Regions from separate parts of the Micromonospora sp. NPDC005206 genome, predicted to be linked through region 2. Evidence: riboswitches for the same ligand, from Rfam matches in the RefSeq annotation. Region 2 holds a riboswitch; the other holds the start of a gene.
What was found. Region 2 has a riboswitch for thiamine pyrophosphate ahead of thiE (thiamine phosphate synthase). Riboswitches for the same ligand answer to the same signal wherever they lie in the genome.
Positions count from the first base shown of each region.

Region 1 (14,497 bases), on a different contig from region 2:
CCAAGATCGCGATCACCTCGAACAAGCCGCAGACCACCCGTCACGTCATCCGGGCCGTGCTGCACCGGCCCGAATCGCAGCTGGTCCTGGTCGACACGCCGGGCCTGCACCGCCCCCGTACGCTGCTCGGCGAGCGCCTCAACGACCTGGTCCGATCGACGTGGACCGAGGTCGACGTGATCGGCCTGTGCATTCCGGCCAACGAGCCGGTCGGCCGGGGCGACCGGTTCATCACCGGCGAGCTGGCCGAGTTGAAGGCGACCGTGCTGGCGGTGGTCACCAAGACCGACCTGGTCGACAAGCGTCGCCTGGCGGAGCAGCTGCTCGCGGTGAGCCAGATGGGGGAGTTCGCCGAGATCGTGCCGGTGAGCGCGGTCTCCGGGCACCAGGTGGACACGCTGGTCGACGTGATGACCAGCTACCTGCCGCCGTCACCGCAGCTCTACCCGGACGACATGCTCACCGACGATCCCGAGCAGGTGCTGGTCGCGGAGCTGATCCGCGAGGCCGCCCTGGAGGGGGTCCGTGACGAGCTGCCACACTCCATCGCCGTGGTGGTGGAGGAGATGATCCCCGAGGGCCAGGTCATGAAGATCTACGCCGACCTGTACGTGGAACGGCCCAGTCAGAAGGCCATCGTTCTCGGTCACAAGGCGAGCCGGCTCAAGGAGGTCGGCACCACCGCCCGCCGGCAGATCGAGGAGTTGCTCGGCGGTCGGGTCTACCTGGACCTGCACGTGCGTGTCGCGAAGGACTGGCAGCGCGACCCGAAGCAGCTGCGCAAGCTGGGCTTCTGACCGACCCCACCGGTCCGGCCAGGCATTCCGGTCGGACCGGGGCGCGATGATCGTCTTCGGTCGGGCTGAGGGGCAATGTCACGTTTGATCGGGGTGCCGACCGTTTGGCGCGGCGGCCGCGAAGGGTAGGGGAGGTACGCCCGGCGTCCCCGACCAGATGCAGGCTGATGCGCAACAGATACCTCGATCTGCTCCGTTTCCTCGCCATCGTCCGGGTGGTCGTCTACCACGTCACCGGGTGGGCGACCCTCACTCTCGTCTTCCCGGCCATGTCCGTGATGTTCGCGCTGGCCGGCTCGTTGATGGCCGCCTCGTTGACCCGCTCCGGACCGGCGGCGGTCGGCCGCCGGCTGCGCCGGTTGCTGCCGTCGCTGTGGGTGTTGGCGGTGATCTTCGTACCGGCCATGCTGATCACCGGGCTGCCGCTGTCGCCCCGGCTGCTGCTGTGGCTGTTCCCGATCGCCGATCCACCGGCGAACCACTGGGGCGCCCTGGCGCTGAGCGTCATCTGGTACCTGCGCGACTACCTCTGGTTCGTGCTCGCCTCACCGGTCGCGTTCTGGCTGTTCCGGCGCGCCCCGCTGCCCACTCTGCTCGCCCCGTACCTCCTGCTGGTGACGATCGAGGCGGGGATCTACCCGGCGCCGCCGGTGCTGCGCGAGTTCGGGCTCTACTTCGGCGCGTGGCTGCTCGGCTTCGCCTACCACGCCGGGATGCTGCGCCGCCTGGCCGGCCGGCTGGTCTACCCGCTGGCGCTGACGCTCGCGGTGGGCGGCGGGGCCTGGATCGTCGCGCATCCGGGCCCACGGGGGTACGACCTCAACGACAACCACCTCGGCAACGCCCTCTGGTCCGCCGCGTTCGTCCTGATCGTGCTGGGTCGGGCGCCGGCGGGGATCGCCTGGCTGGGCCGTAGCCGGCTGGCCGACCGGGCGGTGACCGTGGTCAACCGGCGGGCGCTCACCGTCTACCTCTGGCACATGCCGTTCGTGGTGGCGCTCACCCCGCTGGTGGACGTGGTCGGCTGGTCCCACCAGGACCCGCTGGGACTGGCCGTCCGGGTGCTGCTGGTCTTCGCGCTGGTGGGGCTGGTCACCCTGGCCGTCGGCTGGGTCGAGGACATCGCCGCCCGCCGACCGCCGGAGCTGGTGCCCGGCCGCCGGTCGCGTCCCGCCGACCCGGCGGTCCGGTCCGGAGCCGGGCCGGCCGGGGAGACCACCGGACGAGCGGTGGTGCCGGCCCAGCGGGTGGCCGGGGACGCGGCCACCGCCGAGGTCAGCGCTCGCTGATCGTGACGTTGCCGCTGCCGGCCGAACCGTCGAGCACCAGGGACGCGGCCGGGTTGTCGGCGACGGTGATCCGCTCGTCACCGGATCCGGCGTTGGAGCGGACCCGGTAGCTGCCCGCCGGCACCAGCAGGGTGACGTCCCCGCTGGAGGCGTGCGCGCGGGCCGAGGCGGGCGTCTCCAGCTCGACGATGACATTGCCGGAGCTGGCCTCGGCGTCGACCGTGCCACCCAGTCGACGTGCGGTGATGTCCCCGGACGTGGCATGCAGCCGTACGGCCGCGCTGGTCTCGCTCACGTCGATGTTGCCGGAACGGGTCTCCACCCCGAGCGCGCCGGAGGCGTCGGCGACCCGTACGTCGCCCGAGCCCAGCCGCAGTTCCACCGTGCCGACCCGGCTCAGCTCGACGTTGCCGGAGCCGACCTCGCCCTGCACGGCCACACCCTCCGGCACGGTCACCTCGTAGGAGATGCTGCACCGCGAGCCGCAGTCGGTGTCCAGCACCAGCTCGCTGCCCTCGATCTCGTACCTTGCGTTGTCCGGTTCGCCGCCCTGGTAGCGCACCACCCGCTTGATCCGCGCCTGCCCGGCCGGGCCGGTGCCCCGGACCACCACATCGCCAGAGCCCCCCTGCACCCGGATCGTGGCGATCTTCACCGTCTCGGTGTTGTCATAGTCGAGCCGGCGGAAGGACAGGTTGTCGCACCCGGCGAGCAGGATGAGGGCGGTGGTCAGCCCCAGCGCGATGGGGGCGGCGGCGCGACGGCGGAGGTCGGCGGTGGTCTGGTGCATTGCCATGGCGAGCACGCTACGGCCGGTCATCGGCCCGACGCATCGGGGTTCCTCCGCGCATCCACCCCGAGCCGACCCTGATTTCACACCCCGAGGGAGAATGGTCCGATGGCCGGGTACCGCCGACAGCTCTACCGCGACGACGCGGTGGTGCTGCGCGTGCAGAAGCTCGGCGAGTCCGACCGGATCATCACCCTGCTGACCCGCCGGCACGGCCGGCTGCGCGCGGTCGCCCGGGGGATCCGTCGCACCACCAGCAAGTTCGGTGCCCGGCTGGAGCCGTTCGGCCACGTCGATCTTCAGCTCGCCGGCGACCCGAAGGGCAACCTGGGCAGCTCGCTGCACACCGTCAGCCAGGTCGAGGGCATCGACCTGTACGGCAAGCGGTTCCTCGGGGACTATCCCCGCTACACGGCGGCCAGCGCGATCGCCGAGACCGCCGAGCGGCTGACCCCGGTGGAGCGGGAGCCGTCGCTGCGCCTGTTCCAGCTCACCGTGGGCGCGTTGAAGGCGCTGTCCCGGGGCGAGCACGCCACCACCCTGGTGCTCGACGCGTACCTGCTGCGCGGGATGGCCCTCGCGGGCTGGGCGCCGGCGCTGATCGCGTGCGCGGTCTGCGGCACACCGGGGCGGCACCGGGCGTTCTCCGTGCCGGCCGGCGGCGCGGTGTGCCCGGATTGCCGGCCGCCCGGCGCGGCCCATCCCGCGCCGGCCACCATCGACCTGATGTCCGCGCTGACCACCGGCGACTGGGTGATCGCCGACGCCACCGAGGCCGGCGTGCGCCGGGAGTGCAGTGGGCTGGTGGCGGCTCACCTGCAGTGGCACCTGGAACGCGCGCTACGCTCGCTGCCGCTGGTCGACCGGGGTCCCTCGGCGGCCGGCGCGGTCCCGCCGCCGGGCGGCGCGGGGGCCGCGACGCTCCGGCCGCACGGCGACGTGGTGGCCGGGGCGGACGGTGCGAACAGGGAGAGAGCCGAGTGATCCGATCGATGAGGGCCGGCCGGCGTGAGCCGGTGCCGCCGACACCGCACCCGTCGGGCGCCCGGCCGCCGGCGCTGCCGACCGAGGCGGTGCCGAAGCACGTCGCCGTGGTGATGGACGGCAACGGCCGGTGGGCCAAGGAGCGTGGGCTGCCCCGCACCAAGGGTCACGAGGCGGGGGAGCACAGCCTCTTCGACACCATCGAGGGCGCCATCGAGATGGGCATTCCCTACCTGTCGGCGTACGCGTTCTCCACGGAGAACTGGCGGCGCTCGCCGGACGAGGTCCGGTTCCTGATGGGGTTCAACCGGGACGTCATCCGCCGCCGCCGCGACCAGATGGTCGATCTCGGCGTCCGGGTGGTCTGGTCGGGCCGGCCCGGGCGGTTGTGGAAGAGCGTCATCTCCGAGTTGCAGACCGCCGAGGAGATGTCCCGCGGCAACTCGACGCTGACCCTGCAGTTCTGCGTCAACTACGGCGGGCAGGCGGAGATCGGCGACGCCGCCGCCGCGATCGCCCGCGACGTCGCGGCCGGCCGACTGGATCCGGCGAAGGTCACCGAGAAGACCGTGGCGAAGTACCTCTACCACCCGGAGATCCCGGAGGTGGACCTGTTCCTGCGCCCCTCCGGGGAGGAGCGCATCTCCAACTTCCTGCTCTGGCAGACCGCGTACGCCGAGCTGGTCTTCCTGGACACGCTCTGGCCGGACTTCGACCGCCGTCACCTCTGGTACGCGTGCGAGCTGTACGCCCAGCGTGACCGGCGGTTCGGCGGCGCGCTGCCCAACCCGGTCGCCCCGGTGGGCTGAGCCCAGGCTTACCGGCACGTCACGCTGGGTACCACTGCTGTCAGGAGCCACTGACGGAGGTGAACCCACATGATCCAGAAGCGCATCGCACAGTGGGCGGTGATGGCGATCGCGGTGCCGTTGGCCGCGGCTGGCGCCCGCCGACTCAGCCACACCCTGGAGGCCCGGCGTGGTCCCTCCGGGGCGACCCGGCTGCTGACAAAGGGCGCGGACTTCATGCGCCCCCAGAAGGCCAAGCGCCGCCGATTCTGGTAAGCCCGAACCACCCGGTGCCGCTCCCACATCCGTGCGAGCGGCACCGCCGCATCTCCACCTCGGCCCGCCCTCCCCCATGGTGGGGGCGGGGGGTGTGGTGGTTTTGGAGTTGTGGCGGGTGCGGGCGGGTAGGGTCCGAGAGTGGTGGGGTTGCGGCGGTCGGGGGTGGGATGTGCGGGATCTCCGGTACAAGATGATCATGGCGTTGAACGCGGCCGATCTGGGTGACCCGATCTGCGAGCAGGTGGCCGAGATCTGCGCGGAGATCGCCGAGCAGCACTGCGCCGAGTTCGGCCACACTCCGCAGCTGCGTACCGGCGAGATCGCCGAGCTGGCCACCGGGGACCCGGCCCTGACCTGGGCGCCGTCGTCCGCCGACACCGGGCAGCGTGCCTGGTGACCGCGTCCGCCCCAGCGGTCGACGTACGCCGGGCCGAGGACCGCTTCGCCACCCGGATCTCCTGGCTGGACTCCAAGCACTCCTTCTCGTTCTCCCGGCACTACGACCCGGCCAACACCCACCATGGGCTGCTGCTGGTCAACAACGACGACGTGGTCCGCCCGGGCGCCGGCTTCGAGACCCACCCGCATCAGGACATGGAGATCGTCACCTGGGTGCTGCGTGGTTCCCTCGTGCACCAGGACTCCACCGGGCACTCCGGGGTGATCTACCCGGGGCTGGCCCAGCGGATGAGCGCCGGCACCGGCATCCTGCATTCGGAGAAGAACGACGCCTGGCGGCTCAACAACCAGGAGCCGCACAGCGACCCGGTGCACTTCGTGCAGATGTGGGTGCTCCCCGACGAGGAGGGCGTCGACCCCGGCTACGAGCAGCTGGAGATCGAGGACGAGCTGCTGCGCGGCGGCCTCGTGCCGGTCGCCTCCGGAATGGAACGCTACGACGGGGCATCCGCGATCCGGATCCGCAACCGGTACGCCACCCTGCACGCCGCCCGACTCGCCCCCGGCGACGAGGTCACCCTCCCGGACGCGCCCTTCGTGCACCTGTACGTGCCCAACGGCACGGTGAACCTGGAGGGCAGCGGCCCGCTCGACACCGGTGACGCGGCCCGGCTCACGATGACCGGCGGCCGTCGGGTCACCGCCGACGAGCCGGCCGAGATCCTCGTCTGGGAGATGCACGCCACCATCGCCTGACCCCGCACTCGACGTCGGGAGAGGGGCCAGGCGGCGGGCCGTCAGGCCGGGGACTCGGTGCGGTCTCCCGCCCAGGTGGTGTGGAACGAGCCCTCGCGGTCGACGCGCTGGTAGGTGTGCGCGCCGAAGTTGTCCCGCAGACCCTGGATCAGCGCGGCCGGCAGGCGCTCGGCGCGCAGCGCGTCGAAGTACGCCAGCGACGACGAGAACGCCGGCGTCGGCACCCCGGCCCGGACCGCGTCGGCCACCACCCGCCGCCAGCTCGGCACGCCGGCCGCGACCGCGTCGGCGAAGTACGGCGCCACCAGCAGCGTGGGCAGGTCGGGCTGCTTGTCGTACGCCTCACGGATCCGGTTCAGGAAGCGGGCGCGGATGATGCAGCCGCCCCGCCAGATGGTCGCCGTGCCTCCGAGGTCGATGTCCCAGTCGTACTCCTGGCTCCCGGCGCGGATGTGGTCGAAGCCCTGCGCGTACGCGACGATCTTCGAGGCGAGCAGCGCGCGCCGGACGTCCTCGATGAACGCCTCCCGGTCGGCCACCTGCCACCTCTCGCCGGCGTCCGGGAACGCCCGATGGGCCGCATCGCGCTGGTCGACGTGCCCGGAGAGCGAGCGGGCGAAGGTCGCCTCGGCGATCCCGGTGATCGGCACGCCCAGGTCCAGCGCGCTCTGCACCGTCCACCGCCCGGTGCCCTTCTGCTCGGCCCGGTCCTGCACCACGTCCACGAAGGGCTGGCCGGTGGCGGCGTCGCGGTGCGCCAGCACGTCGGCGGTGATCTCGATGAGGAAGGACTCCAGCTCGCCGCTGTTCCAGTCACGGAAGATCTCCGCGATCTCCGCCGGCTCCGCGCCCAGGCCAGCCCGGAGCAGGTCGTACGCCTCGGCGATGAGCTGCATGTCGGCGTACTCGATGCCGTTGTGCACCATCTTGACGAAGTGCCCGGCGCCATCCGGCCCGACGTGCATGCAGCACGGCACCCCGTCCACGTGGGCGGAGATCTTCTCGAACATCGGGCCGAGCTTGGCGTACGACTCGACCGAACCGCCCGGCATGATGCTCGGCCCGAGCAGCGCGCCCTCCTCGCCGCCGGAGACGCCGGTGCCCACGAAGTGCAGCCCGGACCCGCGCAACGCCTCCTCGCGGCGGCGGGTGTCGGCGAAGTGGGCGTTGCCGCAGTCGACGACGATGTCGCCCTCCTCCAGCAGGGGCACCAGCTCGTCGATCACCGCGTCGGTGGGGGCGCCCGCCTTGACCATCACGATCACCGCGCGGGGCCGTTCCAGCGACGCCACGAAGTCGGCCATCGACTCGCCGGCCGCGAACGTGCCCTCGTCGCCGTGCTCGGCGACCAGGCTGCGGGTGCGCTCCGGCGAACGGTTGTGCACCGCCACGGTGAAGCCGTTGCGGGCCAGGTTGCGGGCCAGGTTGCGGCCCATCACCGCCAGCCCCGTCACGCCGATCTGCGCCGTCGCCTGCTCAGCCATCCGTGCCGCCACCTCTCACCGTCGTACTGCCGTGCTGCGACCGTATCGCGGTGCGCGGCGGAGCGGGCCGCCTCGTCGACAGCCAGTCACCGGCCGGTGGCGCTCGGCCCCGGACCAGCCGATTCTCCACGCGGTCACCGTCGTGTTGAGCGCGTCGGCCAGCAGGCCGCCGATGCTGTCGGGGAAAACGGATGCGCCGGTGCCCGCCCACGGGATAGCGTGCGGGCATGCGTAACTGACGCCCCATTTCCGAGCCGGCCCGCCGCCCCGCGCCGCGGTCCGAGCGCTCCCGGGCGTCCCGCATCCCCACCCGCCGTGCGGCGGTGCTGGCCCTGCCCGACCCCGGTGAGCAGTCCCTTCCCTCTCGACCGTCGCGGTGCGACGGTCACCAGCCGAGCCGACCGACCGCGGAACGCGGGAACGGGTCGGCACGAAGGAGGCCCGGATGCCTGCCAGGCGCAACCCGAAGAAGAAGTCGTCCCGTACTCCCGCACTGACGCGGCCCGGCACCGAGCCGGCGGCCGGCCGCGGCCCGCTTCCGGCCGTGTCGACCCGGTCCGACCTGCCGGCCCTGCCGGTCAAGTCGGCCCTGCCGGCGATACCGGTCGAGCCGGCCCGGCCGGTCGGGGTGCCACCGGCCGTCGAGGTGCCGGCGGCGATCGACGTGCCCGTGGTGGTCGACGTGCCGGCGGCGCTGGACGTTCCCCCGGTGGTCGACGCGTCGTCGGTGGCCGGGCGGTCGGCGGCGCCCAAGGCCGGCCCGCCGCTGCCCGGGGCGGCCCGCTCCGCCGGTGGCAAGAGCCAGCGAGCCGGTCAACCTCGCCGCTACGCCTTCCGCCGCAGCTGACCGGCCCCGCCCCGCGAGAATCGCGGTTGCCGCCTCCGCCGCAGCGGGGGCGGCAACCGCAGGATCGTGGGGGAGCCTCAGCCCAGCAGGGGGCGGAAGGTGCCGAGCAGCACGCTCACCGTCAGGGCCGCGCCGGCCAGCGCGACCGCTCCGGCGATGAGCAGTCCGTCGGCGAGGCCGAAGGGCTGACGGCGGGCCACGGTGCGGGGGGTGCCGGCGTCGAAACCGCGGGCGTCCATCGCCACGGCCAGTCGGGTGCCCCGACGGATCGCCCCGACCAGCAGCGCGAACCCGGTCGAGGCGAACAGCCGCAGCTTCGCCGCCGGGTTACGTCCGGCGTCGACGCCCCGCGCCCGCCGGGCCATGCTGATCATCTGCCACTCCTGACCGAGCAGCGGCACCAGCCGGAACGCTGCCAGTGCCCCGATGGCGAACCGGGCCGGCGCCTTCGCGTTCTGGATCAGCGCGTCCGCCAGGTCGGTGGGGTCGGTGGTGGCGAAGACGATGACGCCGGGCAGTGCGACCGCGAGCACCCGCAGGATCAGGCCGAGCGCGGTGAGCAGCACTCCGGTGGTCACCAGCACCGGCCCCGCGTCCAGCAGGACCCGACCGGACCGGTCGGAGGCGAAGAGCACCAGGGTGACCAGGATGCCGACGGCGCTGACCAGCAGCGGCCAGGCCCGCCGGGCCAGCACCCCGTAACGGATGCCGAACAGCGGCAGCACGGCGAGTTCGACGGCGATGGCGATCGCCGGGGCCACCGGGTCCAGGGTGGCCAGCAGGGTGAACGAGAAGACCAGCGCGGCGGCGACCTTCGCCACCGGGTTACGGCGGGCCAGCGGCGCACCGGGCGCGGCGACCGGCTCGATGCTGATCATCGAGCGGCCGGTCACGATCGCTCCAGGGTGACGGTGCGGTCGGCGAGCGCGGCGACGAAGTCCGGGTCGTGGGTCACGGTGACCACGCCGTGCCCGGCGTCGCGGAGATCGGCGAAGAGATCGACCAGCTCCCGCCAGGTCCGCCGGTCCTGACCGAAGGTGGGTTCGTCGCAGATCAGCAGGCGGGGCGCGGTGGCCAGGGCGGTCGCCACGCTCAGCCGCCGGGCCTCCCCACCGGAGAGGGTGTACGGGTTGGCCGCGGCGAGCCGGGTCAGCCGCAGCCGGTCCAGCAGCCCCGCCACGGTCTCCTTGACGGCCGCCTCGGGCTGGCCGGTCCGGCGCGGGCCGAGCGCCAGCTCGTCGAAGACGGTGCTGGTGACGAACTGGTGCTCAGGGTCCTGGAACACCGACCCGATCCGTCGCGCCAGCGCGGGCGCCCGCCACCGGTGCGGGGCGGTGCGGTGGTCCGGCCCGGCCAGTTCGGCGGACGCGGTGACTCGGCCGGCACCCGGCCGGAGCAGCCCACCGAGCAGCAGCGCGAGAGTCGACTTGCCGGCCCCGTTCGGCCCGCGCACGGCGAGCGCCTCGCCGGCGCGTACCGCCAGGTCGGTGGGGGCCAGCCGGGGTGGCAGGCCGAGCCGGTCGGCGGTGAGCAGCAGCTCGCCGGGGGCGGCGGTCGCCCGCCGGATGGCCACGGGATGACCCGGCACCCAGACGCCCTCGGCGGCGAGGGCGGCGCCGTGCGCGGCGAAGACCGCCGCGGGCGGGCCGTCCGCGCGGACCCCGCCGCCGGGCTCCAGGACGACCACCCGGTCGACCAGCGGAAGCGCCTCGGCGACCCGGTGCTCGACCAGGACCAGCGTGGTGTCGGCGTCCAGCGCGCCGGCCACCGCCCGCCGGACGAGGTCTGCCCCGGCCGGGTCGAGGTTGGCGGTCGGTTCGTCGAGCAGCAGCAGGCCGGGGCGCAGGGCCAGCGCACCGGCGAGGGCGAGGCGTTGCTGCTCGCCGCCGGAGAGCGCGGCGGTGGGCCGGTCCCGGTCGTACGGGAAGCCGACCCGGCGCAGCGCCTCGTCCACCCGGGGCCAGATCGCGTCCGTCGGCACCCCCCGGTTCTCCAGCCCGAAGGCGACGTCGTCGCCGCTACGGGCCATCACCAGCTGGGTCTCCGGGTCCTGGAAGACGATGCCGACCCGTTCCCGACCCTTGCGCGGGTCGAGCCCATCGATCTCGACGGTGCCCTCCTGCTCGCCGGAGTCCTCCGGCAGCAGCCCGGCCAGCGCGCTGAGCAGCGTGCTCTTGCCGGCCCCCGACGGGCCGAGCAACAACACCCGCTCCCCAGCCTCGACCCGCAGGTCCACACCGCGTACGGCCCACGCGAGCCGCCCGGCGTGCCGCCACCCGAACCCCCGTAGCTGGACCCCGCTCACCACACCCCCCTTCCCCCGCCCGGGCCGCTCTCACGTCGTTGATCAAGAGGTTTACGTCAGTTCGCCGCCCCTTGTTGACGCAAACCTCTTGATCAACGGGGAAGACGTGGGGGTCAGATGGCGGCGCGGTCGCGGGCGACCGGGAAGCGGTCCAGGACGCCGGTGTCTGCCATCGCGCGGGTGAGGACCCAACCGCCGACGCCGGCGATCACGGTGGCGCTGACGATGGTGAGCAGCGCGTACGGGATGCGGTAGTCGACCAGCTCGTACTCGGCGTTCCAGACGAAGAAGTCGAACAGCGCGGCGCTGAGCCCGGTCAGCGCGCCGGCCAGCGCCGCGGTCGGCAGCCGGAACGAGCGGTACCGGAAGGCCGCGAAGGCCAACTCGGCGCCGAGGCCCTGCACGATGCCCTGCGGGATCACCGTGCCGGCCCACTGGCTGCCCAGCAGCGCGGAGAGGACCGCGGCGACCGTCTCGCAGTAGAGCGCGGCGCCGGGCTTGCGGATGACCAGGCCGCCCACCACGGCCGGCATCAGCCAGACGCCGTAGATCAGCGTCTGTGCCGGCGGGAAGAAGGCGAACGCCCCCTCGGTGGCGCTCCAGACCAGGCCCCAGGCCCAGAAGATGACGCCGAAGGCGACCGCGATCACCGAGGCGACCACGATGTCGATGGTGCGCCAGCGGTTGGTGTCGCTGTGGTTCATGTGAATGCTCCCAGTTCTGACTGCGAACCAGGAGAAGACGCACGCCGCGCGCCCGGTGGCACCGGACGGCGGCGCGGCTGGAGGTCGACCGAACTCCCTGCGCTGGCATTACCCAGATCAGGTTCGAGGGTCTGCGGGCGTGCCCGCACTCTCAGCGCTGTGCGCTCCCCTGTCGGATGTGAAGTTGTCTCGCTGACGCTAGCACCGACCAGGGGTACCGGCCCAGCAGGGCGTCCCGCCGCAGGGTCCGGTTCAGGAGACTTCGGCTGGGTAGGCTGACGATCATGCGGGTTGACGCACGGGGTCTCAGGTTCGACGTACGCGCCGGTGGTCCGCCGGACGGCGCGCCCGTCCTGCTTTTGCACGGCTTCCCCCAGCACTCCGGCGAGTGGGACGAGGCCGCGACGGCGCTGCACACAGCCGGGCTGCGCACGTACGCGCTGGACCAGCGGGGCTACTCGCCGGGCGCCCGGCCGGCGGCGGTCCCGGACTACCGGATCCCCGAACTGGTCGCCGACGCGGTGGCGGTGCTGGACGCGCTCGGGCTGGACGCCGTCCACCTGGTCGGCCACGACTGGGGTGCGATCGTGGCCTGGGCGCTGGCCGCCCGGCACCCCGAGCGGGTCCGTACGTTGACCGCGGTGTCCGTGCCACATCCGGCAGCCATGGCGCACGCGCTCGCCACCGACGGCCAGCAGAAGGCGCGCTCGTCGTACATCGCGTTGTTCCGTAAGCCGGGCAAGGCGGAGAAGGTGCTGCTGGCGTGGAACGCCACCGCACTGCGCAAGTTGCTCACCGGGGTGGGCGACGCGTCCCGGGTGGACCACTACGCCGACCCGATGCGCGAGCCGGGCGCGCTCACCGCGGCGCTGAACTGGTACCGGGCGATGTCCCGCGCCGACCTGGCCGGCGTCGGCCCGGTCGCGGTGCCCACCACGTACGTGTGGAGCGACCGGGACATCGCCATCGGCCGGACCGCCGCCGAGGCGTGCGCCGCCAACGTCACCGGGGACTACCGCTTCGTCGAGCTGCCCGGCGTGAGCCACTGGATCCCGGACGCCGCGCCGGGCCCGCTGGCCGAGGCGATCCTGGCCCGAACCAGCGGAACGGCCTGAGCCATGGCGGTCGGGAGGCACACCGTGACGATGGACGCCGGCGGGCCGGGGACCCGGCGCTCGATCGCCGCGCAACTGCGCATGCTGGGCGTACGCCCCGGCGGGACGCTGCTGGTGCACGCCGGGCTGCGTCAGCTGGGTTTCGTCTGCGGTGGTCCGCAGGCGCTGGTGCTCGCCCTGCGCGACGCGCTCGGCCCGGACGGCACGATCGTGGTGCCCACCCACACCCCGGACAACAGCGACCCCGCGCAGTGGCGCGACCCGCCGGTGCCGGTGGACTGGTGGCCGCTGATCCGCGCCGAGATGCCCGGATTCGATCCGGCGGTCACCCCGAGCCGATTCATGGGCGTGTTCGCCGAGACGGTCCGCGGCTGGCCCGGAGCGCTGCGCAGCTCCCATCCCCACGTGTCGTTCGCCGCCCTCGGCCCGGCCGCCGAACAGGTGGTCGCCGGGCACACCCGGGCCGACATGCTCGGTGAGGGCTCCCCACTGGCCCGGCTCTACGACCTCGACGCCCACGTGCTGCTGCTCGGTGTGGACCACGCGGTGAACACCTCGCTGCACCTGGCCGAGTACCGCCGTCCGGCCCCACCCCACGAGCAGTTGGGCGCGGCGGTACGCACCGCCGACGGTGGCCGCGAATGGGTGTGGTGGCAGGACGTACGGCTCGACGAGACCGACTTCGACGCGTTGGGCCGGGACCTGGAGGCGACCGGGGCGGTCCGTACCGGACGGGTCGGCACCGGGACCGGGAGGTTGATGCGCCAGCGGGCGGCGGTCGACTTCGCAGTGCAATGGCTCGCCAGCAACCGGACGACGGAGGACGCATGACGGTGAGTGCCGAGGACTACCTGGCCGTGGTGACCGAGACGATCGGCCGGGTGGCCGCGAGTCAGCGGGCGGCGGTGGGGCGGGCCGCCGACCTGATCGCCGACGCGGTGCGCGCTGACGGGGTGGTGCACGCCTTCGGCACCGGGCACTCCGAGGCGTTGGCGATGGAGATCGCCGGCCGGGCGGGCGGTCTGGTGCCGACCAACCGGATCGCGCTGCGCGACCTGGTGCTGCTCGGCGGCGAACCGGCCGACCGGCTCGGCCCGTTGCTGGAGCGGGACCCGGCGGTGGCGCACCGGCTCTACGAGCTGGCCCCGGTGCGACCCACCGACGTCTTCGTGCTCGCGTCGAACTCCGGGGTCAACGGCGCGATGGTGGAGTTCGCCACGCTGGTCAAGCAGCATGGCCACGGACTGGTGGCGATCACCTCCGCACAGCACTCCGGCCGGATGACCTCCCGCCACCCGTCCGGGCGCAAGCTGGCGGACCTCGCCGACGTGGTGCTCGACAACGGCGCGCCGTACGGCGACGCGACGCTGCCGCTGCCCGGCGGTGGCGCGGTGGGCGCGGTCTCCTCGATCACGGCGGCGCTGCTGGCCCAGCAGGTCACCGTGGAGGTGGTGGCCAGGTTGCTGGCGGCGGGGGAGCGGCCCCCGGTCTACCTGTCGGCGAACATCCCGGACGGCGACGCCCACAACACGGCGCTGGAGGCGCGGTACGCGGGCCGCATCCGGCGCGGCTCCTGAGGCTCGTCCGGGAGGGGCCGGTGCCCCGGCGGCGGTCGGGGTGTCGTGAACCTGTTTCGCGCTCGACCGGGTGGGGCACTTGCCTTGCTGGCGGCGGCCCGTACCGCCGGCAGTACCGTCGCACCGGAGGTAGCGCGTGTCCAAGGAGACCGAGAAGCAGCGTTGGCAGCGCAATTTCGCCGACCTGTTGCAGGAGTTGCGGGTCGCCCAGACCGGCGTGCAGATCCTCTTCGCCTTCCTGCTCACCCTGCCGTTCAGCAACGGGTTCGGTCGCACGACCGAGTTCCAGCGGGACGTCTACATCGTCGCGCTGCTCGCCGCGGCCGCCGCCACGGCGCTGATCATCTCGCCGGTGGCGTTCCACCGGGCGCTGTTCCGGCAGG
Region 1 covers NZ_JBEXHU010000011.1:203,522-218,018, reverse strand. The annotation lists gene era (GTPase Era) at 1-797, shown strand, start outside; gene ABZU69_RS18695 (acyltransferase) at 965-2,086, shown strand; gene ABZU69_RS18690 (DUF4097 family beta strand repeat-containing protein) at 2,073-2,882, opposite strand; gene recO (DNA repair protein RecO) at 2,985-3,860, shown strand; gene ABZU69_RS18680 (isoprenyl transferase) at 3,869-4,669, shown strand; gene ABZU69_RS18675 (hypothetical protein) at 4,739-4,924, shown strand; gene ABZU69_RS18670 (thioredoxin reductase) at 5,124-5,324, shown strand; gene ABZU69_RS18665 (pirin family protein) at 5,321-6,082, shown strand; gene gndA (NADP-dependent phosphogluconate dehydrogenase) at 6,124-7,566, opposite strand; gene ABZU69_RS18655 (hypothetical protein) at 8,012-8,413, shown strand; gene ABZU69_RS18650 (energy-coupling factor transporter transmembrane component T) at 8,491-9,291, opposite strand; gene ABZU69_RS18645 (ABC transporter ATP-binding protein) at 9,303-10,718, opposite strand; gene ABZU69_RS18640 (ECF transporter S component) at 10,832-11,422, opposite strand; TPP riboswitch at 11,499-11,603, opposite strand; gene ABZU69_RS18635 (alpha/beta fold hydrolase) at 11,707-12,537, shown strand; gene ABZU69_RS18630 (AAC(3) family N-acetyltransferase) at 12,568-13,368, shown strand; gene ABZU69_RS18625 (SIS domain-containing protein) at 13,365-14,114, shown strand; gene ABZU69_RS18620 (DUF6328 family protein) at 14,251-14,497, shown strand, end outside.
Region 1: another riboswitch for thiamine pyrophosphate. It lies ahead of ABZU69_RS18640 (ECF transporter S component); the one in region 2 lies ahead of thiE (thiamine phosphate synthase).

Region 2 (14,497 bases):
ACCGCGCTCACCACGCCGAGCCGGTGGCCGCTGGTGGCCACCAGCACCGGGTCGACGACGAGCTGGGGCAGCCGGCCGTCCCGGGCGGCCTCGGCCACGGCGTCGGCGACGGCGGGATTGCCGAGCATCCCGGTCTTGACCGCGCAGACCGTGAAGTCGGCGAGCACGCTGTCCAGCTGCTCGGTGACCGTGCGCGGGGGCAGCGGCAGGACGGCGTCGACGCCCCGGGTGTTCTGCGCGGTGACCGCCGTGAGGACGCTGGTGCCGTACGCGCCGAGCGCCGCGAAGACCTTGAGATCGGCCTGGATGCCGGCGCCGCCTCCGGAGTCGGAGCCGGCGATGGTGAGGATTGTGGTCGGTGTCACGGCTCCTCCTTGGTTGCGGTTTGGGGCTGCGGCCGACCGTGCCCACTCCGGGCGGTCAGGCTTGATCCCTGCGTGGGCACGGTCGGCCGCAGCCCCGTCGTGGGGACCTGGGCGCCTCCGCGCCGGGTTTGCGTCATCGGGGTGACCGCCTTCGTGAAGGCCCTGGTCAGGGTGGTGGCTGCTTCGGTTGGGTCTTCGGCTCGCATGACTGCGCCTAGTACCGCGACTCCTGCTGCTCCCCCCTCGATACAGGCGATCACCTGATCTGGGGTTTCCACGCCGCCCAGCGCCAGCACCGGTGTTGGGCTGGCCTGGATCAGCTTTCGCAGGCCCTCGGGGTGCAGGGGTGGGCCGTAGCCGGGTTTGGTTTGTGTGGGGTAGACCGGGGAGACGGTGGCGTAGTTCTCGGTGGTGATCCGGTGCAGCTCGGACTGGTTGTGGCAGGAGCGGCCGACCAGCCGGTGGGTCGGGGGCGGGTACGGGCCGGCGGCGGGCAGGTGGACGGCGTCGCCGCCGAGCGGGTCGGGGCCAGCCACGATCAGGGTTCCGCCGGCATCGGCGAGGATCGCGCGCAGGTCGGCGGCGAGGGCGGCGCGCTCGGCGCGGGGGAGGTCCTTCTCCCGCAGCACCACCCAGCGCACTCCCCCGGCAACGGCCCCCGCCACCACCTGATCGAGCGCCCCCCGCGCCACCCGCCGATCCGTCAGCACGACAACGCCCGACGGCAGGGTTGCCGGGCACCCGGGCGGGACGCGCTCGGGGGTCACAGGTCGGGTCTTCCCTCGTCGGGGGTGGACGGGAGGGCGTGGAAGCGGCGGGCGATCCGGCCGGCGCCAGCGGCCAGCCGACCCGCCTCGACCGCGTACCGCATCGCGGTCGCCATCGCGACCGGGTCCGCGGCCCGGGTGACCGCGCTGGCCAGCAGCACCGCGTCGCAGCCCAGCTCCATCGCCAGCGCCGCGTCGGACGCCGTGCCGATGCCGGCGTCCAGGATCACCGGCACGTCCACGCCCTGCCGGATCAGCCGGATGTGGTGCGGGTTTCCGATGCCGAGCCCCGAGCCGATCGGCGCGCCGGCCGGCATCACCGCGGCGCAGCCCACGTCGGCCAGCCGGCGGGCGAGCACCGGGTCGTCGCTGGTGTACGGCAGCACGGTGAATCCGTCGGCGACCAGCTCCTCGGCGGCGCGGAGCAGCTCGACCCCGTCGGGCAGCAGGGTCCGCTCGTCAGCGATCACCTCCAGCTTGATCCAGTCGGTGTCGAACGCGTCCCTGGCCAGCCGGGCCACCTTCACGGCCTCGGTCGCGGTGTGGCAGCCGGCGGTGTTCGGCAGCAGCCGTACCCCGCACCGGTCCAGCAGCTCCAGCAGCCCACCGGCGCTGCCCGGCGCGGTGTCCACCCGGCGCAGCGCCAGAGTGACCAGCTCGGTGCCGGACGCCCGGATCGCCTGCTCCAGCACGTGCAGGTTCGCGGCGCCGCCGGTGCCGAGGATCAGCCGCGAGGTGAACGTCGCCCCACCCAGCTCGAACGGCACGCCGGTCACCCGCCCTGCGCGGCGGCGAGCACCTCGACGCGATCACCGTCGCGCAGCGCCGTGGTCGGCCAGCCGGTTCGGGGCACCACCTCGCCGTTGACCGCGACCGCCACCCCGCGCTGCTGCGGCGCGATGTCGCTGACCAGATCGGCCACCGACGCTCCACCGGGGACGCTGCGCCCGGTCCCGTTCACCGTCAACTCCACCGGTCCTCCTCTGTCGTCCGATCAGGTGCGCCGACATCGGCCGCACCAGGCCCGGCCAGCCGACCGGCCGCGCTGGTGGGATCCGGGCCGGCGGCGGCGAACCGGCCCGGGTGAAAGGGCGTGAGCAGCGGATCGGGCACGCCGGTGGTGACCAGGTCGGCGATCAGGTCGGCGGTGACCGGGGTGAGCACGATGCCGTGCCGGTGGTGCCCGGTGGCGGCCAGCACGTCCGGCCGGTCGGACAGCGGCCCGAGGATCGGCGCGTTGTCCGGGGTGCCCGGACGCAGCCCGGCGACCGTCTCGACCAGGTCGTACTCGGCCAGCTCGGGGAGCAGGTCGACGCCGGCACGGAGTAGGCGCAGCACCGCGCCGGCGGTGACCGTGGTGTCCGACCGCTCCTCGACCGTCGCGCCGAGCACCACCTCGCCGTCTGCGCGGGGCACCAGATAGACCTGCTCGCCGTCGGCGTACCCCCGGATCACGTGCCGGAAGCCCGGCGCGGCGCCGCCGGGCGCGCGTAGCCGGAGGATCTGGCCCTTCACCGGCCGCACGGGCAGGCCGGTGAGGGCGGCGGCGCCGCAGCCGGCGGCGACCACGGTGACCCGGGCGTCCACCTCGGCGAGGGAACGGACCGCCCGCGGGGCGAGCACCGCGCCGGCCCGCTGCGCGGCCGTGCGCAGCGCCGGCACCAGCAACCGTGGGTCGACCTGGTGGTCGGTGGGCGCGAGTGCCCCGCCGCGCACCCGCGGCGCGAGCGCCGGCTCGCGGTCGCGCAGCTCGGTGGGGCGCAGCGGGGTGACCGGCAGGCCCAACCCCTGCTGGTACGCCCAGAGCCGGCGCGCCTCGGCCAGGTCGTCCGCGGTCAGCCCGACCAGCAGGGTGCCCTCGGTCCGGTAGCCCAGCTCGACGCCGCTCGCCTCGGTCAGCTCGTCCGCGAACGCCGGCCACCGGGCGGCGGACGCCAGCAGCAGCCCGGTCAGCTGCCGCTCACCGAAGTACGCCTCGGCCACCGGAGAGAGCATCCCGGCGGCCACCGCCGAGGCCCCCGACCCGGGGGACGGATCGTGCACCACCACCCGAAGTCCGCGGGCGGCGCACCGCCAGGCGATCGCCAACCCGATCGGCCCCGCCCCCACCACCGCCACGTCCGCAAGGAAGGGCCCCTTGTTAACGGATTCTGTAGAGGAAGGGCCCCCTGTTAACACGTCAGCGCCCCGAGCAGCTCGGCGGTGGCCCGGGCCGGGTCGGCGGCAGCGGATACCGCGCCCACCACCGCCACCCCGTACGCCCCGGCGGCTCGCAGCGCCGGCACCCGGGCGGCGGTCACCCCACCGATCGCGATCACCGGAACGTCGACCGCGTCGTTGACCGCCCGTACCCCCGCCGGGCCGATCGGGTCCGGCAGCCCGGCCTTGGTGCTGGTGGCGTGGCACGGCCCGACGCCCAGGTAGCTGGCTCCCGCGGCGACGGCCTCGATCGCCGTCTCCGGTGCCCGGGCGGTGGCCCCGAGCACGCCGGTGGGGCCGAGCACCCGGCGGGCGGCGGCGACCGGTAGGTCGTCGGCACCGACGTGTCCACCGGCGGCGCACACCGCCAACGCCACGTGCAACCGGTCGTTGACCAGGCAGGTCGCCCTGTACGGCGCGCAGAGCGCGAGCACCCGCCGGGCCAGGTCGTACGCCTCGCGGTCGGTGGCGGAGTCCTCGACCCGGACCTGCACCACCAGGTCGGCTCGGGCCGTGGTGAGGGCGGCCCGGACCACGGTGAGTGGATCCCGCCCGGGTCGGGTGTCGGTGATCAGATGCAGTCGCCCGAGGGACGGCACGGCAACGCTCCTCCCTGCGCCGGCATTACCCGGATCAGGTTCGACGGTCGGGGGCTGTCAGCCCCCCTCTCAGCCCGGTACACCGGACTCCCGTGGGTTACTTGCGTGTCACCGTACGACAGTTCCGGCCGTCTGCCAAGGCGGGGTCGGCCGGCGGCCGGCGGGCGAAAACCACACCGCTCGGCGAGATCCGTTGGGCGCTTCATGCGGTCCTGTTCGGAATGTCGCCCACCGTTGCAGAACCGTTACCCGCCGGCATCTTGCCGGACATTGATCCAACCGAATTAATTTGTTCAGCGATTCGACAAAATGCTGGCGTGGTTGCCCTGGCACGGCATTCGCACCGGCTCCATCTGGGACGGTCTTCGGCGAGCCGGCCCCCGCGATCCCTGTCCACCGCGACATAGGAGGCGGCGTGTCCCATTCTCGTCGTGCCCGAGTACCCATCACCGCGACCCTGATCTCCCTGGCCCTGGCCTCGACAACTCTGTTCGGGCTGCCCGCCCAGGCGGCTCCGGCCGCCGCCCAGGTCCCCCCGCGAAACACGCCGGCCGCGGCCCCGGTCAGCCAGGTGCCGCCGAAGGCGCCAAAGGCTGCGGCCGATCCCTTCTCCGTCCTGGTGTTCTCCAAGACGGCCGGCTTCCGCCACGACTCCATTCCCACCGGGCTCGCCGCGATCCAACAACTGGGCGAGGCCAACGGATTCACCGTGGACAGTTCCGAGGACGGTGGCGCGTTCACCGACGCCAATCTGGCGAAATACCGGGCGGTGATCTGGCTCTCCACCACCGGCGACGTGCTGGACGCCGAGCAGCAGCCCGCGTTCGAGCGGTACGTGCGTGCCGGCGGCGGTTACGTCGGCATCCACGCCGCCTCGGACACCGAGTACAGCTGGGCCTGGTACGGCGACCTCGTCGGCGCGTACTTCGCCAACCACCCCGCGAACCAGCAGGCCACGGTCAAGGTGGAGGACCACGCCCACCCGTCCACCGCCGAGCTTCCGGACCGCTGGTCCCGCTTCGACGAGTGGTACAACTACCAGACCAACCCCCGGCCGGACGTGCACGTGCTGGCCAGCCTGGACGAGAAGAGCTACACCCCGGGCGCCGGTGCGATGGGCGCCGACCACCCGATCGCCTGGTGCCAGGACTTCGACGGCGGCCGTTCCTGGTACACCGGGGGCGGGCACACCCGGGAGTCGTACGCCGAGCCGGAGTTCCTCTCCCACCTGCTCGGCGGGATCCGGACCGCCGCCGGGGTGGCGGACGCCGACTGCGGCGCCTCGAAGACCGCGAGCTTCGAGAAGGTCACCCTGGACAGCAACACCAGCAACCCGATGGAGTTGGACATCGCCCCGGACGGGCGGGTCTTCTACGTCGAGCGGGACGGCCGGGTGCAGGTCGTCAAGCCGGACACCGGCAGCACGTTCACCGCCCTCGACCTGGACGTCTTCACCGGCAACGAGGACGGACTGATCGGCATCCGGCTCGACCCGGACTTCGCCACCAACAGGTGGGTGTACCTCTACCACGCCCCGAACGACGGCATCGCGCGCAACCTGCTGTCCCGGTTCACCGTGACCGGCGACACCATCGACCCGGCCAGCGAGAAGCAGGTGCTGCGGGTCGACACCCAGCGCAACACCTGCTGCCACGCCGGCGGCAGCATGGCGTTCGACAGTGTCGGCAACCTGTACCTGGCCACCGGCGACAACACCAACCCGTTCGAGTCGAGCGCGTACTCGCCGCTCGACGAGCGGCCGGGCCGCCAGGACTACGACGCGCAGCGCACCTCCGGCAACACCAACGACCTGCGCGGCAAGGTGATCCGGATCCACCCGGAGGACGACGGGACGTACACCGTCCCGGCGGGTAACCTCTTCGCGCCGGGCACCGAGAAGACCCGTCCCGAGATCTACGCGATGGGCTTCCGCAACCCGTTCCGGATCGGCACCGACCCGAAGACCAACACGCTCTACGTCGCGGACTACGGGCCGGACGCCAACGCGGACAGCCCCACCCGGGGCCCGCGCGGCCTGGTCGAGTGGAACATCGTCACCCCCGGCAATTACGGCTGGCCGTACTGCACCGGGACGAACGAGGCGTACAACGACTACACGTTCCCGTCCGGCCCGAGCGGGGCGAAGTTCGACTGCGCAGCCCCGGTGAACAACTCGCCCAACAACACCGGCCTGACCAACCTCCCGCCGGTCGTCCCAGCGACCGTCGACTACGGGTACGCCGGTGACGCGCGATACCCGGAGATCGGCGGCGGCGGCGCCCCGATGGGCGGCCCGGTCTACCGGTACGACGCCGACCTCGACTCCGACCGGAAGTGGCCGGCGTACTACGACGGCAAGGCGCTGCTCGGCGAGTGGAACCAGTCGAAGATGTACACCATGCAGGTGACCGCCGACGGCAGGTCGTTGGTGGACATCAACCAGTTGCTCACCGGGATGGGCATGCTCCGGCCGATGGACTTCGAGTTCGGCCCGGACGGCGCGCTCTACCTGATCGAGTGGGGCAGCGGCTTCGGCGGCAACAACGACAACTCCGGCGTCTACCGGATCGACTACATCGCCGGTGAACGCGCGCCGATCGCGGTGGCGGCGGCCACCCCGACGTCGGGGCCCGCGCCGTTGACGGTGGAATTCTCCAGCGCTGGGTCGCGCGACCCGGACGGCGGCGCGCTCACCTACGCCTGGGCCTTCGGCGACGGGCAGACCTCCACCGAGGCCAACCCGACGCACACCTACGCCACGGCGGGCAGCTTCACCGCCCAGCTCACCGTCACCAACCCGAAGGGCCGTACCGCGGTGGCCAACGTGCCGGTCACCGTGGGCAACACCGCGCCGACGGTGACCATCGAGTTCCCGCCGGACGGCGGCTTCTTCGACTGGGGTGACCAGGTCCACTACACGATCAAGGTGACCGACCCGGAGGACGGGCAGATCGACTGCGACCGGGTGCGACTCCAGGTGCTGCTCGGCCACGACGAGCACGCCCACCCGCTGGAGCAGCACACCGGCTGCAGCGGCACCGTCCAGACGTCGCTCGCCTCCGGGCACGGCGCCGAGGCGAACGTCTTCGCGGTCTTCGAGGCCACCTACACCGACCAGGGCGGCGCTGGCGGGGCCGGCCCGCTCACCGGCCGCGCGATCGAGCAGTTGCAGCCCAAGCGCAAGCAGGCCGAGTACTTCACCGCCACCGGGCGGGCGCCGGGGAGCACCGGCGGCGGCGACGCCGGCGTGCAGCGGGAGACCGGCGGCGACAGCGCCGGCGGCGGCCAGAACATCGGGTTCATCGAGGACGGCGACTGGTGGTCGCTCGCCCCGGCGAACCTGACCAACGTCACCGACATCCGGTTCCGGGCCGCCTCGGCAGTCTCCGGAGGCCGGGTCGAGGTCCGCGCCGGCGCCGTCGACGGACCGGTGGTCGCCTCGGCCACCGTGCCGGGCACCGGCGGGTGGCAGACGTACACGGACGTGACCGCGCCGGTGACCGGCGCCGCGAGCGGCACGCTGTACTTCGTCGCCCGGGACCCGAACGGCGGCGCGGGGTCGCTGTTCAACGTCAACTGGATGGACTTCCTCGGCCGCGGCGTCACCGAGAACGCGCCACCGGTGGTCAGCGCCACCGCCACCCCGGCCACCGGCACCGCGCCGGTCACCGTCGCCTTCGACGGCACGGCCACCGACGCCGAGGGCGACACCCCGCTGACGTACGCCTGGGACTTCGGTGACGGCGGCACCGCGTCCACGTTGGACGCCAGCCACACCTACACCAGCCCGGGCACCTTCACCGCCACCCTGACGGTGACGGACAGCAAGGGCGCGAAGTCGTACGCCACCGTGCCGGTGCGGGTCGACGCGCCGAACACGTCCTGCTTCGGGGCGCGCTCGGACGACTTCGACGGCACCAGCCTCGACAAGAACCGGTGGACCAGCGTGGTCCGGGAGAACCAGCTCTACTCGGTTGCCGGCGGCGCGCTGCGGCTGCCCACGGCGGTGGGCGACCTCTACGGTGCCCGCAACGACGCCACCAACCTGGTGCTCCAGGCGGCTCCGACCGGGGCCTGGCAGGCGACCACCCGGGTCACCCTGCCGGTGACGGCCAACTACCAGCAGGCCGGCCTGCTGGTGTACGGCGACGACGACAACTACGCCAAGCTGGACCTGCTCTACAACGGCAGCCGGCGGGTGGAGTTCATCCGGGAGACGGCCGGCACGCCGCGCAACGAGGCCGCCGACAGCACCGCCGCACCGGCGGGTGACACCGTGCACCTGCGGATCATCAGCGACGGGACGAACCTGACCGCGGCCGTCTCGGCCGACGGGCAGACCTTCACCCCGGTCGGACGATCGGCCGCGCTGGACGGCATCACCAACCCGCGGATCGGCCTCTTCGCGGTCAACGGCGGCACCGAGGCGCCGGTGGTGGACGCCAGCTTCGACTGGTTCCAGGTCACGCCGGACGCCCCGGCCGGACCGGTCGTGCCGTCGGACGAGTTCACCGGCGACACGCTGGACAAGTGCCGGTGGAACGCGATCCTGCGCGAGGACCCGAACGGTTACCGGGTCACCGGTGGCGCGCTGCGGGTCGACGTGCCCAACGGTGACATCTACGGCACCGACAACACCGGGCCGAAGAACTTCATCCTCCAGACCGCGCCGTCGGGCGACTGGACCCTGGAGACGAAGGTCGACGGCAGCCTGCTGAACGAGCAGTACCAGCAGGCCGGTCTGATCGTGCACGCGGACGACGACAACTACCTCAAGTTCGACTACATCGCGGACAACCAGGTCGGCCAACCGGTGACGCGGCGGATCGAGTTCCGCAGCGAGATCGGCGGGGCGGTCCAGAACCCGCAACCGGAGGCGGCCAACCTGACCGGCGCGGTGTGGCATCTGCGGCTCGCCCGCAGCGGCGACACCTTCACCGCGTCGTACTCGGCCGACGGGACGACCTGGACCGCGTTGACCACGCTCACCAACAGCGCGGTCGGGGCCACCCCGAAGGTCGGGTTGTTCACGCTCGGCGCCAACCAGACCGCCTCGAAGACCGCCGCGTTCGACTACTTCCGGTTGAGCACCGGGGTGGCCGACGAGACGGCGCCGGTCACCACTGCGGCGGTTTCCGGCACCCCGACCGACGGGTGGTACACCGGGCCGGTGACGGTCACCCTCACCGCGGCCGACGAGGCCGGCGGCAGCGGGTTGGCCGGCACGGCGTACCAGCTGGGCGGGGCCACCACCTGGACGGACTACACCGCTCCGGTGGCGGTCAGCGGTGACGGCGAGCACGAGCTGCGGTTCCGCTCGACCGACGAGGCGGGCAACGTGGAGTCGACGAAGACCGTCACGGTCCGGATCGACGCCACCGCGCCGGTCACCTCGGCGACGTTCGCTCCGGCGAACGACGCCGGCTGGCACGACGGGACCATCCCGGTCGTGCTGACCTCTACCGACGCCGGTTCCGGGGTGAAGACGGTGGAGTGGTCGCTGGACGGCGGCGCGTGGACGCCGTACACGACGCCGGTCGAGGTGACCGGCGACGGGCAGCACGAGCTGCTGTTCCGCGCCACCGACAAGGCGGGCAACGCCGAGACGCTCAAGTCGGCGGTGCTGCGGATCGACGGCACCAGACCGACGCTGCTGGTCTCCGGGATCGCCGACGGCCAGCTCTACGGGGACAGCCAGGACGTCCGGGTGTCCTGGCAGGCCGTCGACCCCACCTCGGGCATCGCGTCCGTGGTGGGCCGGTTGAACGGCCAGGCGTACGCCAGCGGCACCCTGCAGGCCATGTACGAGCTGCCGCTCGGCCTGCACGAGCTGACCGTGACCGCGACCGACAAGGCGGGCAACACGACGACCTCGACGGTCCGGTTCTTCGTCACCACCTCGTTCCGGGACATGCAGAACCTGCTGGACCGGTTCAAGGCGACGGGGCGGCTCTCGGCCAAGGCGCACAAGCAGTTGACGGCGAAGCTCGACGCGGCCCGCAAGGCCGAGGCTGCCGGCAACGACAACAAGGCGATCAAGCAGCTGACCGACTTCCGGACGCTCGCCGCCAACGCCACGCTGGTGGGCGAGGCGGAGATCCGGGACGTCCTGATCCGGGACGCCGACGCCATGATCGTCCGGCTCGGCGGCACGGCCAGCAAGGCCGGAGTCAAGGCGAACGACGGCGAGCCGGTCAAGGGCGCCGGACGGCTCGGTGGCGACGCCACCCGGCTCGCCCCCGGTCGCCAGCTCTGATCTGACCGACTGATCGACTCGGTATCCCAGAAGTCGGGGTGTCCCGGACCACAGGACACCCCGACTTCAGGGAACGCGGGGTGGATCAGGATCCCGCGCCACCCACGCCGGGCATCAGAGGACGGCGCGCAGGGCCGCCAGATCCTCGTCGGTGGGCTCCCAGGTGCCGGCAGCGGCGTTGGCGTGCACCTGCTCGGGCGTGGTGGCACCGGCGATCACCGAGGTCACCGCCGGCTGGGCGGCCAGCCCGCCGATCGCCACCTGGAGCATGGTCAGCCCCCGCTCGGCCGCGTACGCCTCGATCGCCTCGATGGTGTCCCAGTCGGCGGCGGCGAGTCGCTCCGCGTACCGGCCACCGCCGGAGAGCCGGCTGCCGGCCGGCGGCCGCCCCGCACGCTTGTACTTGCCGGTGAGCAGGCCGTTGGCAAGCGGGAAGAACGGCAGCATGCCGAGACCGAACCGCTCGCAGGCCGGGATCACCTCGGCCTCCACGGACCGCTCCACCAGGCTGTAGTGGTTCTGCGCGCTGATGAAGCGGGCCCGGCCGTTGGACGAGGCGATCCAGTCCGCGTCGGCGATCTGCCAGCCGGCGAAGTTGGAGTTGCCCAGGTAGCGCACCTTGCCGTCCCGGACCAGGTCGTCCAGGGCTGCGAGGGTCTCGTCGATCGGCGTGCCCGGGTCGGGCTCGTGCATCTGGTACAGGTCGATGTGGTCGGTGTCGAGCCGGCGCAGCGACGCCTCCACCGCGCGGGCGATGTAGCGCCGCGACCCCCGGGCACCGAAGTCCGGCCCGTTGAGGCCGTTCATGTCCATGCCGAACTTGGTGGCCACCACCACGTCGTCCCGGCGTCCCTTGAGCGCCTGCCCGAGCAGTTCCTCGGAGCTGCCCTGCGGCTCGCCGTAGATGTCAGCGGTGTCGAACAGGGTGATCCCGGCGTCCAGGGCGGCGTCCACCACCGCTCGGGTGCCGTCGAGGTCGAGCTTACGGCCGAAGTTGTTGCAGCCGATGCCGACCACGGACACCACGAGCCCGGAGTCGCCCAGCCGGCGATAGGTCATCTCAGTCACGAGATCCACCCTATGCCCAGCGAAGGAAGGGCCCCTTGTTAACACCTGGCGTTAACAAGGGGCCCTTCCTTCGCCTCAGCCCACGTCCCAGACCGGCTCCGGGGTCTCCACCACTTCGCTATCGCCACCGAACAGCACGAAACGGTCGAAGGATCGCGTGAACCAGCGGTCGTGGGTGACCGCGATCACCGTTCCCTCGAACGCGTTCAGGCCCGCCTCCAACGCCTCCGCGCTGGCCAGGTCGAGGTTGTCGGTGGGCTCGTCCAGCAGCAGCAGGGTCGCCCCGGAGAGCTCCAGCAGCAGCACCAGGAACCGGGCCTGCTGCCCGCCGGAGAGGGTGCCGAAGCGCTGGTCACCCTGCCCGGCCAGCTCGTAGCGGCTGAGCACCCCCATCGCCGTGTGCCGATCCATGCCGGTCCGGTGCTCGTCGCCCCGCCAGAGGATCTCGACAAGCGTCTTCGACATCAACTCCGGCCGGTCGTGGGTCTGGGAGAAGTGCCCCGGGCGCACGCGGGCGCCGAGCCGGGCCGTGCCGTCGTGCGCCACCGGGGCGAGCGCGGCCGCCCCGTCGACCGGCCCGTTGGCCGGGTCGGGGTCGCTGCCACCCCGAGCCAGCAGCCGCAGGAAGTGCGACTTGCCGGTGCCGTTGGCACCGAGCACCGCCAAGCGGTCGCCGTACCAGATCTCCAGGTCGAAGGGGTAGGTCAGGCCGTCCAACTCCAGCTGCTCGCAGATGACCGCACGCTTGCCGGTCCGCCCGCCGGTCAGCCGCATCCGGATGTCCTGGTCCTTCGGCGGTACGGGCGGCGGCCCGGCCTCCTCGAACTTGCGCAGCCGGGTCTGCGCGGCCTGGTACCGCGAGGCGAGCCCGTCGTTGTACGCCGCCTTCTGCTTGTACATCAGCATCAGCTCGCGCAGCTTCTGGTGCTCCTCGTCCCAGCGCCGGCGCAGCTCGTCGAGGCGGGCGTGCCGGGCCACCCGCGCGGAGTGCCAGCTGGCGAAGCCGCCCGGGTGCACCCAGGCGCTGCCGCCCTCCACGGCGACCACCCGGTCGGCGGTCTGGGCCAGCAGCTCGCGGTCGTGCGAGACGTAGAGCACGGACTTGGTCGACTCGCGCAGCCGCGCCTCCAGCCAGCGCTTGCCGGGCACGTCGAGGAAGTTGTCCGGCTCGTCGAGCAGCAGCACCTCGTCCGGGCCGCGCAGCAGCAGCTCCAGCGCGAACCGCTTCTGCTGCCCACCGGAGAGGGTGCGGACCGGTCGGTCCCGGACGGCGTCCCAGGGCTGGTCGAGCACGATGGTGGCGACGGTGTCGAAGAGCACCTCGGCGTCGTACCCGCCGGACTCGCCCCAGGCGCCCAGCGCGTCTGCGTACGCCAGCTGCGCCTTGCCGGCCGCGGTGCTGTACTTGCCGCGGACCTCGGCCGCCCGCATGGCCGTCTCGGTCTCGCTGAGCCGGCGGCCGGCCTCGCGCAGCGGCGGTGGGGCGAGCGACAGCGCCAGGTCGGCGAGTGTCGACTCGTCGCCGATCATGCCGATGAACTGGCGCATCACGCCCAGCCCGCCGGCCCGCGCGACGGCGCCGGTACGCACCGGCAGGTCACCGGCGACCATCCGCAGCAGTGTCGTCTTACCCGCGCCGTTCGGCCCGACCAGGGCGATCTTGCCGCCCTCCCCGACCCGGAACGACACGTCGGCGAAGAGTTCCCGACCATCGGGCAGGATATGCCCGACCGCTGCCACGTCCACGTATCCCACGCCGGGATCCTGCCCCAGCAGGGGCCGGGCGGTACATCCAATTACCGGGTGACCCGCAGCACCCGGAAGCCCTTCTGGCTGGCGTGCCGCTCGACCTGCCAGCTCTGGTCGGTGAGCCAGCGGTGCAGCGAGTCGCCACCGAGGTGCCGGGCGACCACCAGCCAGCCGACGCCGTCCGGGGCGAGCCGGGGCAGCCAGCGCAGCAGGAGGTCGTGCAACCCGTCCTTGCCGATCCGGATCGGCGGGTTGGACCAGAGCTGGGCGAAGCGAAGCTCTGCCGGCACGTCGTCCGGCGCGCTGACCCGGACCCGGTCGCCGGCGCCGACCCGGGCCGCGTTGGCGGCGGTCAGCTCGCGGGCGCGGGCGTTGACGTCGACCGCCCAGACGGTGCTCGCCGGCGCAAGGTCGGCCAGCACGCAGGTGATCGGCCCGAACCCGCAGCCGAGGTCGAGCAGGTCGCCGGTGGTGGCGGTGGTGGGCAGCTCGGCCTTGCGCAGGAGCACCGCGGTGCCCGGGTCGAGACGGCTCGCGGAGAAGACCCCGCCGGCCGAGGCGAGCCGGTAGTCGCGGTCGGCGACGGAGAACTCGACCTCGCGCGGCGGGGCGTCGCTGGCGGGCTGAGCGGTGAAGTAGTGGTCGCCGGTCACGCCGGCAATTCTCGCATTGGTCGCAGCACGCCCCGACACGGCCCACACCTACATTTCCCATTATTACCCCCTAAAGGGACAATGCCTCCTAGTCTGGGCGACATGGTGTATCGGTACGAGTCCGATGAGGACGCTTTCGTGGAGTACCCGGATGACGGGTCCGACCTGTCCGTGGCCGGCGCTGGTCCGCCTCCGCCTGCCGGGCCCTCTCCGTCGCGTTTCCCCACCCCGTCGCTGCGCCGGACGAACCAGATCGCGCTGCCGTCGTCCGCTCCGCCGCCGACCCGTGCCGACATCCCGCCCGCCCCGCCACGCGAGCAGGTCTACACCTCAGCGGAGCCGATCGAGCCGACCTCCCGGCGCGGGGGCGGCCGGCTCTGGCAGGTGCTGGTCGGTGGCGCGGCCGTCCTGGTCCTCCTCGCGCTCTGCGGCCTGGGCGCCGCCGCGCTGCTGGTGGACCGCGGCCCACAGCCGGAGACCACCCCGACGTACCAGCCGAACGCCGCCGCGTCCGACCCCGCCGAAGAACGGCAGGACCTCGACTCCCGGGACACCGACCAGGCCCCCCTCACCGCCAAGGAACTCTTCCCCGGCAAGGAACTGAAGGTCACCGACGGCCAGCCGGGCTACCAGGTGGTCAAGACACACTCGAGCGGCAGTTGCGCCGTCGCCGCCACCGACGAGGTCGCCGACCTGCTGGTCCGGCTCGGCTGCAACCAGGTGGTACGGGCCACCCTGCGGGCTCCCGGCGGCAACCACCTGGTCACCACCGGGCTGTTCAACCTGACCGACAAGGTGAGCGCGGAACGGGCCCGGGACCGGATCCGGCAACTGCTCGACG
Region 2 covers NZ_JBEXHU010000008.1:173,325-187,821, forward strand. The annotation lists gene thiD (bifunctional hydroxymethylpyrimidine kinase/phosphomethylpyrimidine kinase) at 1-365, opposite strand, end outside; gene ABZU69_RS14210 (thiamine phosphate synthase) at 362-1,132, opposite strand; gene ABZU69_RS14215 (thiazole synthase) at 1,129-1,908, opposite strand; gene thiS (sulfur carrier protein ThiS) at 1,905-2,105, opposite strand; gene thiO (glycine oxidase ThiO) at 2,096-3,310, opposite strand; gene thiE (thiamine phosphate synthase) at 3,304-3,930, opposite strand; TPP riboswitch at 3,925-4,034, opposite strand; gene ABZU69_RS14235 (ThuA domain-containing protein) at 4,346-10,186, shown strand; gene ABZU69_RS14240 (aldo/keto reductase) at 10,301-11,263, opposite strand; gene ABZU69_RS14245 (ATP-binding cassette domain-containing protein) at 11,330-13,009, opposite strand; gene ABZU69_RS14250 (methyltransferase) at 13,051-13,656, opposite strand; gene ABZU69_RS14255 (hypothetical protein) at 13,759-14,497, shown strand, end outside.